DNA from 4 places in the Shewanella sp. 5_MG-2023 genome. Region 3 is predicted to be linked to each of the others. Evidence: predicted binding sites of a transcription regulator. Region 3 holds the regulator's gene; each other region holds the start of a gene.

Region 1 (3,217 bases), on a different contig from region 3:
TTGAGATCTTTTTGAGCAGCTGCGATACCACTCAATGCAATATTAAACGACATAAATCACCTCTTAGCGCTTTAAATTAGGTTCTGTGTGGCTGCCAGATTTCTGGCAGCTTATTATTGTTTGTGTTATTAACTTTCTGCCACTGCCAGTACATCAGACAATTGAATACCACCTAGGCCTCTGAGGTTAAGGATCGGACCGCTGGCGACACTGCCTAAAGACACACTAGTGACATGGGCATAAGTTGAAACCGCTAAATCTTCGGCGTTGCCATCAACTTTACCGTTAGCTTTAATGGCATACATGCCTTCTTCTACGGGTTCGCCATCTTTATCAAGGCCATCCCAGCTGACATCAATGTTGCCGCCTGCAGAGCCATCAACCTCAAAGGTTTTAATCACTTGGCCTGACTCGTCTTCAATGGTGACGGTAATGGTATCGATTGGCTGTGGCGTACTAATGACACCGTTAATGACTGGGTTTTCTTCTGAGACATGGCCAATATCTGATGGAATGAGCACCTTTTGCCCCACTAAGCCCGAGGCTTGTAATGCCTGACTTGAGCTCATCACACTGTTCAAATTCAAAATTTCAGCATTTAAGTTGGCAATACCATCAACGGTCGCGAAGGACGCCATTTGTGCGATCATCTGATCGTTTTCAACAGGTTTAAACGGGTCCTGCATTGACAGCTGTTGACTCAAAAGCGCAAAGAAATCCGATTGGGTTAGCTCTTGGCTTTTAGCTTCACCAGTTTCGGTGGTGCTAGCTGATTGCGCAGCAGTTAGGCTATCTAAAAAGCTACTGTCTGATACCTGTGTAGTTTGTGAGTTTGTCGCCACTGAATTAGTGGAGACGGTGGAAGCCGTGGTAGACGTCTGCAACTGCGGTAATGACTGACTACTGTAAGGATTAACGAGGCTCATTGTTTACCTCCAACTAAATTCATATTACTTACCCATACGAAGCGTTTGCTGCAACATTGATTTGGCGGCATCAGCCACTTGAACATTCATTTGATATGACCGAGAAGCAGAAATCATATCGGCCATTTCTTCCATCACATTGACATTGGGTTTATAAATAAACCCATCGTTATCAGCCATTGGATGATTAGGTGAGAATTCTTTTAATAACGGTTTATCGCTTTCTACAACGCCTTTAACACTGACACTATGAGAACTATTTTGCTGATGACTGGCTTTGGCCATTTCAGCCTCAAAAATAGGATGACGAGCTCTATAGGTCTCACCGACACTGCTTGATACTGTGTTGGCATTAGCAATATTACTGGCGGTGGTATTTAAGCGCACCGATTGCGCAGACATACCCGAGCCTGACACATTAAAAATATTAAAAAGACTCATAATTAATCACCTCTAATGGCTTTACGCATGCCAGAAAACTTACTTTCAAGAAAGCCCAGTGACATTTGATATTCCAAAGAGTTTTGCATAAATGCAGATTGCTCTTCTTGCATATCCACCGTATTACCGTCACCTGTGTCTGGCTGATTTGGCACCCGAAACTGCACATGCTCTTGGCTTAACGCTTTAAGGTCAAAGTGCTTGTCAGTTGTTTGACTCATTTGCAGCCCTTGCTGATGAGAGCGGGCGCTATTCATGGCAGAGGCAAAGTCTACATCACGGGCTTTGTAACCCGGGGTATTGGCATTGGCGATATTACTAGATAGCACTTCAGCCCTTTGAGCACGTATGCCCAACGAGTATTGATGTACCCCTAAACCATTTTCAAAATTAATCGCCATAAAATTGCCTCCATCAGCTAACTGTCACTAACAAAGCAAACCTTATGCCAAAATATTGCGGTTTTAAGATGAGAAAGGATAAAAATGAAAAATGCCGACGTAAGTCGGCATTTTATTAACTAAAAACATATTAATTCATAAACTTACAATATATTTTTCTTTTGATAGTAAATCCCTGGGTTACAACGCACCATCGTAAATTCATCACTTAAACCTGAGATAGATTCTGACGCCCCTAAAAATAAAATCCCATTGGGATTAAGGGCGGCAGCAAATTGCCGCAAAATTTTAGCTTTTGCCTCTGGAGAAAAATAAATCAACACATTACGACAAAAGATAATATCGAACTTACCCAATAAGCTATAACTTTCAAGCAGGTTATGACTTCTAAAATTCACTAACCGCTGAACATTATCTTTCACTTTCATATGACCTGACGGCATTGGATCAAAAAATTGTCGCTTTCGCTCATCTGATAGCCCACGGGCTAAGGCTAAGCTGTCATATTCGGCCTTTTTACAACGTGCTAGCATTGAAGGTGATAAATCGGTGGCTTGGATCGTCGCGCTACCAGGCAATGCCCCCGGCTTACGCTGCTGATACTCTAAAATAGTCATTGCCAATGAATAGGGCTCCTGCCCTGACGAGCAAGCGGCTGACCATATTTTTAACGGCCGACCTAAGCGGCTATATTCAGGTAATAAAGCATCATGAAGTAATTCAAACGGGTATTTGTCTCTAAACCACAGAGTTTCATTTGTGGTCATCGCGTCAATCACTTCCGCCCGTAAATGCCGCTCCATTGGCTTCATTGAGCGCTTAACCACTTCCGATAATGAGGGCAAATCATGCTTGCCCATTAAAGGCGCTAAGCGACTTTTTACTAAATATTGCTTGTTGTCACCTAATACAATGCCACTGTGTTGCTCTAAAAAAAGCTTAAACTGATTATATTCTGCTTCAGCAAGTGATTTGTTCGGCACTTTTACATCCTATTTTAAAGAGGCGCTTTACATTGTTTGCAATCTAAAGCCGCCGCTTTGTTTGGTTACCGAGCGCTTGGTAACAAACGTGAAATCTACAATCTATGGTGAATCATCAGCCCTAGGTTGTAGATTGAATTATTATAAAATGAGATGTTTGTTGACCGCTGACGCTAACTCATCGGGATTAAACTTAGCGATAAAGTCGTTTGCGCCGACCTTTTCAACCATGGCCTGATTAAACACGCCACTTAATGAAGTATGCAGCACCACTTTAATATCTTTAAGTTTTGGATCGTCGCGAATTTCCGCCGTTAAGGTATAGCCATCCATTTCTGGCATTTCAATGTCTGAAATAATCAGTGGAATTTCATCGGCAACATTATCCATCTCAGTGGCAATCGCTTTTAATTTCTCTAAGGCATCTTTACCATCAATAGCGGTGTCAATTTGCAGGTTCAATGAC
Region 2 (3,217 bases), on a different contig from region 3:
TCAATTTATTTAGAGTGCAATGGTCTTGCATACTTATTAAAGTCTTAATCTTAAAGTGAAGCTTTAAGCTTATAAAAACTATTGGCCTGATGAGCCCGGACAAGGAACTGGGTTAAAAGAAGTCATCTTCCCCTAAGCTTTTTCGCAATTCAGCTTGTTCTAGATAATCATCTAAGCGCCGCTTAACCTGCCTTTTACGTTCAATAATTTCAGCGGAGCGTTGATTTTTTGGTGAAACCATTGCCTCGATTTCAGTATCATTTGGGATAGTCTCAGTAATATTAGCCATCACTTTATCCTCACATGGGTGGTACTCGTAAAGCATAATTAATGGCTTTACATAAACGGTAATCACAGCCTGAACGGCTTGAAACCGTGAGCACAATATTGCTACTTTATTGCTGAGCAATAATTTGCTAGGCAGCAGAAAAATAACCTCATAATTTGAATGTAGCAGCTAATAAAAAAAATGCGCACTTCTGTGGTGAGGATTTTGAGGCTCAGAGCAATAAAAAACGCCACCCTAAGGTGACGTTTTTTGATTTTTTAATAATTTAGATTAAATAGCTAACATCATTTAATACTTTTGATGGTTATAGATCGAAGCTATATGAGTAACCAAGAACAATTTTAGCATCATCATCTTCTAAATCAGTATCTGTTGCCATGAACGAGATAGTACCGAAATCAGTATCAGTGCTTAGTGATACGTTGTACTCAGAATAGCTATCAGTGCCGTACCAGCTGGTGATTACATCACCGTTTGAGTAACCATAATGGAAACCCAGTGACACTTTTTCAGTTAATGGAAAAGTCAGGTTAGCTTGAGCATACATCATATCTTTTGAATCTAATGGGCTTTCAGCAATATCATCACCGCCATTGACTGTGTAAGAGTATGCGACATCTAACCATTTCCACGCGAGACCAACTGTTACTTCACCAAAATCAACACTGCCCGGTGAATCTGGGTAAGCGTAATAAAGGTAGTTAATGTCGTAGCTTAAGTCTTCTGTAATGTCACCACCGAAACCGGCATACACATCAAGCTCATAAGAGGTGCCGTCACCAAAATCTACATTTGATGCCCAACCACCGACATAGAAACCTGACTCATGGCCATAATCAATGCCCCCCTGAACCGCAGCACCACTAGTTTGTGACACACCACGCCAAATATAGTCTGACGTCGCGCCAATATTACCCGTGACTTCAGCTAAAGCTGTAGTGCTTAAAAGTAAACCTGTTGATAGCGCAATAGCTTGATACAGAGATTTTTTCATTTTCATTCCCTCAAAGTTTTATTATTCAATTAGCATCTTGCATAAAGTCGGGTCGACGCTAAATGTTGTTTTATCTGAGGTACGTGTTGCTAATGATGTGCCATGTTTATAAAGTTAAATTAATCAATAGCTTAAAAATTACTGCACATTTATGTTGCATTTATGTTGCTACTTAATGATGCGTAGTTGCACTTTAATTGTGCAGTTTAAGTGTTGTTTTTACTTATTTATGCAAAAAAAAGACATAAAAAAACCTCCAAAAAAGGAGGTTTTATCGTTTTAGCGGTTTTTAGTTAACACTATTTTTTAGCGTTTTACCTGCTTTAAACTTAGGTACTGTTGCTTCAGCAATTTGGATCTCTTGGCCGGTTTGTGGGTTACGACCTGTACGTGCAGCACGAACTGATGTTTCGAAAGAACCAAAACCTACGATAGAAATCTTGTCGCCGTTTTTCATGGCTTCAGTTACCGCTTCTTCAAAAGACTTTAGTGCACGACCCGCTTCAGCTTTTGTTAACTCAGCATTTTCTGCAATTTTTGCAATTAATTCACTTTTGTTCATGTTGTATTCTCTGCTTTCCATAGATGTATTTATTTAGAACTAGATTAACATGCCATAAGCCATAAGGCTTTGAAAGCATTTTATCTGATAAATGTGCTGCTATATTGCAAATAAGTAACTTTTTAGTGATCTAGTTAGCTTAAACTCGGCTGAGTGAATTAACTGCTTCTGCCGTTTTTATCAAGTTTATTGATTTGTTGCTGCTCATTTTGAACTTTGGCCTACAAAAATTTGTTAGCTATCAATCTTCTAACAGTTGATACAGGAGTTGCTTCACTAACTTAGGTTCAAAGGGTTTATCACATAGCGCATTAACACCTGCGCTTGATACGTTGCTTAGGTGGGTATCGTTAGCTTCTGATGACACCATCAAAATCGGCACATGAGACTGCTGGCTTTGGTGGCGTATATATTGGGTCAATGCCAGTCCATCAACACTTGGCATATTGTAATCGGTGATTACTAAATCAAACATTTGCTGTTGCATTAATTCGATAGCTTCAGCGCCATCAGTTGCCTCGCTTATCATCCGAATACCTAAATTAGTAATAGTTCGTTTGATAATGTTTCGCGCCATGCGGCTATCATCAACCACTAAAGTGCGAATATCCTGAACATCAAAATGGCTTAGGTCCAGTTCGTCATTACTGATTAAATCAATAGTGGAATTCAGTGCTGTGGCCAAATGATCGGCATCGAAAGGCTTAGGTAAAATCGCGACGGCTCCAGATTGCCTAAATATTTCCAGTTGCTCACGGCGACATTCACTGGATACCAACATAAATTGAATATCTTGATAGTCAGAGTTTTGTTTAATAAAACTGAGTAGTTCAGTCGCTTCACCGTCAGTAAAGTGTAAAGCGCTGACAATGAGATCTGGCGTGTGTCGAACAATAATCTCTTTAGCTTGAGCAAGATTAGCGGCGGTTTGTATGCTATGTACGCCTTCTTGTTGCAGGCGTGAAATAATTATTTTTCTCTGAACATCAGATGGTTCAACTAGCAAAATGGATAATTCACTGGGCGATAAATGGCTCATTATATAGCTTCTTATTATTCGATCTGAGTTTTATGGGCGCATGTTAACTTATGCTAAGGGATGAATATAGTCAGCAGGGCGCCTTTGTTAACTTTTGGGCTTCAAATAAATCGCTGTTTCTTTACAAAATGCCACCCAGTATTGAAACACCAGCAGTGAAAATAGTACCGCAGCAATGGCAGGAATAGGGATATTAAAGCCATTGAACACCACTTTTACATCTTCAGGAGTGATTTGATAGGCGATAATAGCAGTGGTAGACAGTGCTAATATCGCTAAGGTTTGAATGGCTAAATATACCTTTAAGGCAATGCTGGCCCAGTGTGTTCGCAT
Region 3 (3,217 bases):
TCCAATGCATTTGCGCGCCCGAAAAGGCATTGGCTACTTACCTCAAGAAGCCAGTATTTTTCGTAAGCTCACAGTACACGATAATATAATGGCAGTGCTTCAAACTCGCAAAAGCTTATCAAATGAGCAGCGCATTGAAGAACTGGAACATTTATTAGAAGAATTTAACATAACTCATATCCGTGATAGCCAAGGTATGGCGTTATCGGGAGGCGAGCGTCGCCGAGTTGAAATTGCACGCGCATTAGCGGCAAATCCTAAGTTTATTTTATTAGATGAACCTTTTGCAGGGGTAGATCCTATCTCAGTAATCGACATCAAGAAAATTATTCAACAACTTAAAAGCCGTGGTTTAGGGGTGCTAATTACCGACCATAATGTCCGTGAAACACTTGATGTGTGTGAGCGAGCATATATTGTGAGTCACGGAAACTTGATTGCTGAAGGAACACCTGCTGAGATCTTAGTCAATCAGCAAGTTAGGTCGGTATACTTAGGTGAACAATTCAAGCTATAGTTAGCACTATTCAGTTTTTAGTATGGCATTCGCGGCCAACAACAAACCTTAATCTAGTCTATTTTTCTAGGATCATAAACTAGCGCCCACACTGTTCGTCGCGATGATGTAATTCAATTAGGGACAAGCGGTACATGAAAGCCTCACTCCAACTCAAAATGGGTCAACACTTAACCATGACCCCACAGTTGCAACAAGCGATTCGCTTATTGCAACTTTCCTCATTGGAGCTACAGCAAGAAATTCAACAAGCACTTGATTCAAACCCGCTATTAGAGCTTGAAGACGAATTCACTAAAGCCAAAGAGCCCGTAAAAGAAAACGCCCTGCAAACTGACACCGATTTTAGTGATAATAGCCAAGTCACCATAGAAAAAGACACCTCAACGGTTGATACCACTGAATCGCTCACTAAAGATTCTATGCCTGAAGAACTCCCTATGGATACCACATGGGATGAGGTGTATACCGCCTCGCCGACTTCTGGCTCTGGCGCAGTATCGAGCGGTAATGATATGCCGTTTCAAGGCGAAACCAGTGAAGGCTTGTATGAGCATCTTGAATGGCAAAAAAACCTCACTCCCTTTTCTGAAAATGACTTAGTGATTGCAACCGCCATTATTGATGCCATTGATGAGCGCGGTTACCTCACCCAGAGCGTTGAAGACATTTTGCAATCCTTAGGCACTGACGATATCGAACTCGATGAAGTTGAAGCTGTACTTAAACGGGTACAACACTTCGATCCCGTCGGCATTGCAGCGCGAGATTTAAGTGAGTGTCTATTAATTCAATTAGGCCAATACCCTAATGAAATTCCTTGCATAGATAATGTTAAGTTACTGATTAAAGATCATCTTGATTTAATCGCCGGTCGTGACTTTAGGTTACTGATGCGTAAAACCAAGCTTAAAGAAGATGATTTACGTGAAGCCATTGAATTTATTCAAACGCTCAATCCACGTCCAGGCTTGCAAATTACCCCCATTAAAGATGAGTACGTCATTCCTGATGTTACTGTACTTAAAAAGAATGGTCGCTGGGTGGTCGAGCTAAATCCCGATAACATGCCTAAAATTGGCGTTAATCAGCAATATGCAGCTATGGCCAAAGGCGGTTCAAGCCAAGCTGACAGCCAATTTATTCGTGGTCATTTACAAGAAGCCAAATGGTTTATCAAAAGCATCGATAGCCGTAATGAAACCTTACTAAAAGTGGCTAACTGTATCGTACAATTTCAGCAAGGTTTCTTTGAGTTCGGTGAAGAAGCCATGAAGCCGATGGTGCTCAATGATATTGCTGAAGCGGTTGAAATGCACGAGTCGACCATTTCACGGGTCACGACCCAAAAATACATGCATACCCCCCGTGGACTTTTTGAACTAAAATATTTTTTCTCAAGCCATGTAAGTACCGATGATGGTGGAGAATGCTCTTCTACAGCAATTCGCGCATTTATTAAAAAGCTCGTAGCTGCAGAAAACCCGAAAAAGCCTCTTAGTGATAGTAAAATGGCGACACTATTGGCTGAACAAGGGATTAACGTTGCTCGACGTACGATAGCCAAATATCGAGAGGCAATGCTCATCCCTCCCTCAAACCAACGCAAAAGCTTATAACTTTTGTTATTGGAGGATGACCTATGCAAATTAACCTGACTGGAAACCATATTGAAATAACTCAATCTTTACGGGAATACGTGCAAACAAAATTTTCAAAGCTTGAACGACACTTCGAACAGATCAATAATGTTCACGTTGTGCTCGATGTTCAAAAGCTACAACAGATTGCCGAAGCCAAACTGCACCTAAAAGGCGGTGAAGTGTTTGCTGTATCGCGTAACGCTGATATGTATGTGGCAATAGACGCCCTGATAGATAAGCTAGACCGTCAGGTAATTAAACATAAAGAGAAACTCACTAAGCATTAACGATGGAACTTCGTACCATCCTGCAGCCGGCGTGCACTACCTGTGCCACTCCGGGCAGTAAGAAAAAGGTACTGGAATTAATCAGCAATTTAATGGCTGCCCAGTACCCAACCCTTTCTTCACAGGCTATTTTTGAAAGTCTAATAGCGCGTGAAAAAATGGGCAGTACAGGTATAGGAAATGGCATAGCAATTCCACATGGGCGCTTAGATAATATCGAAGAACCCATTGCTATTTTAATCAAATGCGAAGAGCCAATCGCCTTTGATGCCATAGACAAGCAACCTGTAGATATTTTATTTGCGCTTCTTGTACCTGCAGATCAGTGCCAGCAACACCTAAGCACATTATCTAGCATGGCAGAGAAACTCAGTGATAAATTGATACTTAAACGACTTCGAAAGAGTCATGACGCTACAGAACTTTATCAGGTTATTACTGCATGAAACTTGTCATCGTATCGGGACGTTCAGGTTCAGGAAAATCAGTCGCACTGAGAGTGCTTGAAGATTTAGGTTATTACTGTGTTGATAACCTGCCACTGCCACTGATTGGCAGCCTGCTTGAACAGCTTAAAGATAGTAACGAGCTTGTCGCCATTAGCGTCGATGTGCGTAATATCGAAGAGCAAGGCAAAGTACTCAAAGAGCAAATTGCTTTACTGTCTGACGATACCAGCATTACCAGTTTCTTTTTAAACGCCAACGATAAAGTGTTACTGAAGCGTTTTAGTGAGACCCGCCGATTACACCCACTGTCTAAGAATCAAA
Region 4 (3,217 bases), on a different contig from region 3:
ATTTTCCTATTAATCAGCTTATTATGTGTGCTTTGTTCGTCGTTTTCTCTTTTGCAACTTTAACCTTTAAAGAATGAAAGAGAGAGGCAAAGATGAAAGTTGTGAATAATAAAAGTAAGCAAAGTAACTTTATTCCGATACTCTCATTTTCTATGAATGCATTTAAAATTGCGGATAAGAGCATGAACCCAACTAAATAGTAATTATGTATGCTACCCATGAAAACTCCTTAACTAGTGTGGTCAGAGTAAACTTTATAAGGGAGTTGATAGGCACATCATTATTTAATGGCTTTTTCTTCCCTAAATGGCGTGCTCGAAGATTGCGTTCGAGGTTAGCTAACTCTGTCCTTAAGTGGTTCTACCTTAATATAACTTATGAGCCTAGTTCAATGTTTTACTTAGTTTTTGTTGGCTAGCTTATCTAAGTCCATTACTTCAATCTAATCCATTGCCTGCCGCTGGGATGTTCAGGATGAACGGAATGTCGCGATCACATGGTCAATAATGTTCCCGACATTATCATGACATTTCCCAAATCCCTATGGGTCAGATGTGAAAGAGCGACCTTATGTGCAAGCACGACTGTGACACGCTGCAAGTTCGTCCCTGAAAGCTCGGCCATGACGTCCATGTCATGGACGGTCACAGCCGCGCTTACACCCGAATTGTCACCGCTTCGATTTGACCATGTTTGTAACTAACTAGATTCACAACCTACTATGCTTAATATGAATTGAGGACATTGAGAAAAGGCCGTGAACTAGGCATGGATGCCAAGCTAGCTTTCGTTGGGCCACGGTCACTCTTTGGCATCCCTGCCATCGTGACATTTGTAAATCCATTTACTTCAGAGCCCGTCGGAAGCGTTAGCATTTTCACTCTTTATAATAAACAGGGTCCGAAGTTAGCAACAAACGAAGTCCAAAGCTGGATCAATCCCCCTTGAAAACATGCGCTTTTCAGCATTTTTCGTTGGGGCGGCAGGGTGATCCAAGAGGGTATTGCTGTTGATACCCTTTTGGTCGGGTGTGGGTGGAAAACCCACGATCTTAATCCAAACGTAGTTTGAAACAATAGTGTACATCAGCCACATGAATCTGCTGTTGACGAAAACCCATGATTTACATCCAAACGGAGTTTGGAAATACAGAAAGAAAAGCCACGACGTTAATCCAAACAAAGTTTGGAACAATACATATCGAACTAATTCAAAGCATTCTCAACCTTTAAAATCACAAACTCTCAAATTCAGAATGCGTTGCAGAATGCATTTTAGCATTGAGATATAATCTTGCCTTTAATGTAAGCCATTGTATTTAAATGGTAATAAAGGTTGGCATCCACTATGCATTATCCCCAGTACATCCTGATAACGAATAGCGAGATGCCAATATGCAAACATTAAACACAACAATAGTTAACGTGAAACCACTTCACTCTCAAATCATCAATATTCTTGGTTTAAGCAGTATTGCTATTGGTACTAGCATGGCTTTGTTCAGTGCTAATACCAATGCCGCTGAGCCATTCAACGCCTGTCCTACCGAAGCATTCATCATTCAAACGCCAGCAGGCATTCCAAAAACCTTTGGAGTTGAACTTGGTACCGGTAGTTATTCGGTATTGTCGTCTGATATGGGACTGACCAAAGGATTTAATGGTGTTGGTTTCAGCTACACAGATAATTACCTTTATGGCTGGGATTATCAGCATGGCACTGTGGGTAAGGTGGGTGAAGATTACCAAGTTGAGCCACTAACGATCGTAAAAGACAGCTCAGCTGCTGCAGCGGGTAACTTCTACGTAGGTGATGTCGCCATCAATGAAAACGTTTGGTACGGCTACCGTAAAAACCAAGGCTTATTTACTGTGCCGTTAGATGGCAATAATCACCCAATGAACATTGTCCCAGGCAGTAAAACCAATGCCACTTACAACGTAACAGATTTTGCCTTTCATCCAAGCAACGGCTTTTTATACGCAGTGACTAACGGCAGCACAGGCAAATTACTCAAGATTGACCCTGCAACAGGTGCCGCTGAAACCTTAGCAACCGTTATTACTAAAAGCAGTGGTAGCTTTACCTTTGGAGCGCAGTTTTTTGACCCTAATGGCAACCTTTATTTAAGTAACAACGGCGATGGCAATGTGTATAAGGTCAACGTTGAAAGTGATAACCCTACCGCAGAGTTGTTTTCATACGGGCCGTCATCTTCTTCAAATGATGGTGCTCGTTGTGCATTAGCAGAAGTGCCAGTGGGAGACAATGTTGATTTTGGTGATGCGCCAGACAGTTACGGTACCCTAATTGATTCAAATGGTGCCCGCCATAATATGGTTGCCGGCATGTCATTAGGCAGTGTTATTGATAATGAGTCCGACGGTTATCCTGCGCCGTTATCTGATGATGAAAGTGATGGTATTGATGATGAAGATGGTATCAGCATGCCAACCGGTTTTGAAGTGGGTGAAGAGGCGGTGTTATTAATCACAGTAGAAGGGGATGGTGCTTATATTAACGGCTGGATTGATTGGGGCCAAGATGGTCAGTTTGATAGTGAAGACCAAGTGATTATTGCCCGCTCAGTGAGTAGCGGCACATCAACTGTGACGATTAACGTACCTAATTGGGCTAAAACTGGCGCAACCTGGTCACGTTTTCGTTTGAGCTCAGAGGCCAGCTTATTACCAACCGGTGGTGTCAGTGATGGTGAAGTGGAAGATTATCCAATCACTGTCACTGAAACCGGCATCACTATCAGCTATTACCCCTCATCGTCAGAATACACCACGTTAGCTTATGAGGATTTATACCCTTTTCAAGGTGACTTTGATATGAACGATGTGGTGATGCAGTTACGTATTAGCCAATACAGTAAAAATGACATGGTTCGTCGCGTGGGCTTTGATGCGCAATTAGTGGCAATGGGCGCTTGGTATCACAATGGCTTTGCGGTGCAATTACATGATATTGGCCGCGGCAATGTGCAAGAGTCAGCCATTGAGTGGAGCGCCCAAGGGGTTAAGCAGACCAGCTCACCACTTGAAGACGGGCAAACCAATGCGGTGCTGTTATTTACTGAAGACTTATGGCAACACGTCAGTGCGGGTAATGGCTGTCAATATTTCAGAACTGAACCGGGTTGCGGCACCCAATACCGCGCAACATGGCAAATGACAGTGCCGTTTGTTGATGCGGTACATGTTGATGATAT

What was found. Region 3 encodes sigma-54, which starts transcription at its own class of promoters, with help from an activator protein. Its sites were predicted from a motif close to GTTGGCACGNNNNTNGNNT; they were not measured.
Region 1: flgB (flagellar basal body rod protein FlgB) is a predicted target of sigma-54. The motif match lies at 1,802-1,820, and genes of this name have one in related genera.
Region 2: Q4557_RS01055 (TorF family putative porin) is a predicted target of sigma-54. The motif match lies at 1,370-1,388, and genes of this name have one in related genera.
Region 4: Q4557_RS18555 (LruC domain-containing protein) is a predicted target of sigma-54. The motif match lies at 1,335-1,353, and genes of this name have one in related genera.

Annotation. Positions count from the first base shown of each region.
Region 1 covers NZ_JAUORC010000035.1:34,434-37,650, reverse strand. The annotation lists gene flgE (flagellar hook protein FlgE) at 1-53, opposite strand, end outside; gene flgD (flagellar hook assembly protein FlgD) at 129-926, opposite strand; gene flgC (flagellar basal body rod protein FlgC) at 951-1,367, opposite strand; gene flgB (flagellar basal body rod protein FlgB) at 1,370-1,768, opposite strand; gene Q4557_RS17705 (protein-glutamate O-methyltransferase CheR) at 1,912-2,751, opposite strand; gene Q4557_RS17700 (chemotaxis protein CheV) at 2,893-3,217, opposite strand, start outside.
Region 2 covers NZ_JAUORC010000002.1:18,885-22,101, forward strand. The annotation lists gene Q4557_RS01045 (hypothetical protein) at 1-48, shown strand, start outside; gene Q4557_RS01050 (PA3496 family putative envelope integrity protein) at 113-289, opposite strand; gene Q4557_RS01055 (TorF family putative porin) at 594-1,283, opposite strand; gene Q4557_RS01060 (HU family DNA-binding protein) at 1,573-1,845, opposite strand; gene Q4557_RS01065 (response regulator) at 2,087-2,884, opposite strand; gene Q4557_RS01070 (hypothetical protein) at 2,972-3,217, opposite strand, start outside.
Region 3 covers NZ_JAUORC010000027.1:5,651-8,867, reverse strand. The annotation lists gene lptB (LPS export ABC transporter ATP-binding protein) at 1-517, shown strand, start outside; gene Q4557_RS15605 (RNA polymerase factor sigma-54) at 652-2,136, shown strand; gene hpf (ribosome hibernation promoting factor) at 2,160-2,447, shown strand; gene ptsN (PTS IIA-like nitrogen regulatory protein PtsN) at 2,450-2,893, shown strand; gene rapZ (RNase adapter RapZ) at 2,890-3,217, shown strand, end outside.
Region 4 covers NZ_JAUORC010000041.1:15,618-18,834, forward strand. The annotation lists gene Q4557_RS18555 (LruC domain-containing protein) at 1,395-3,217, shown strand, end outside.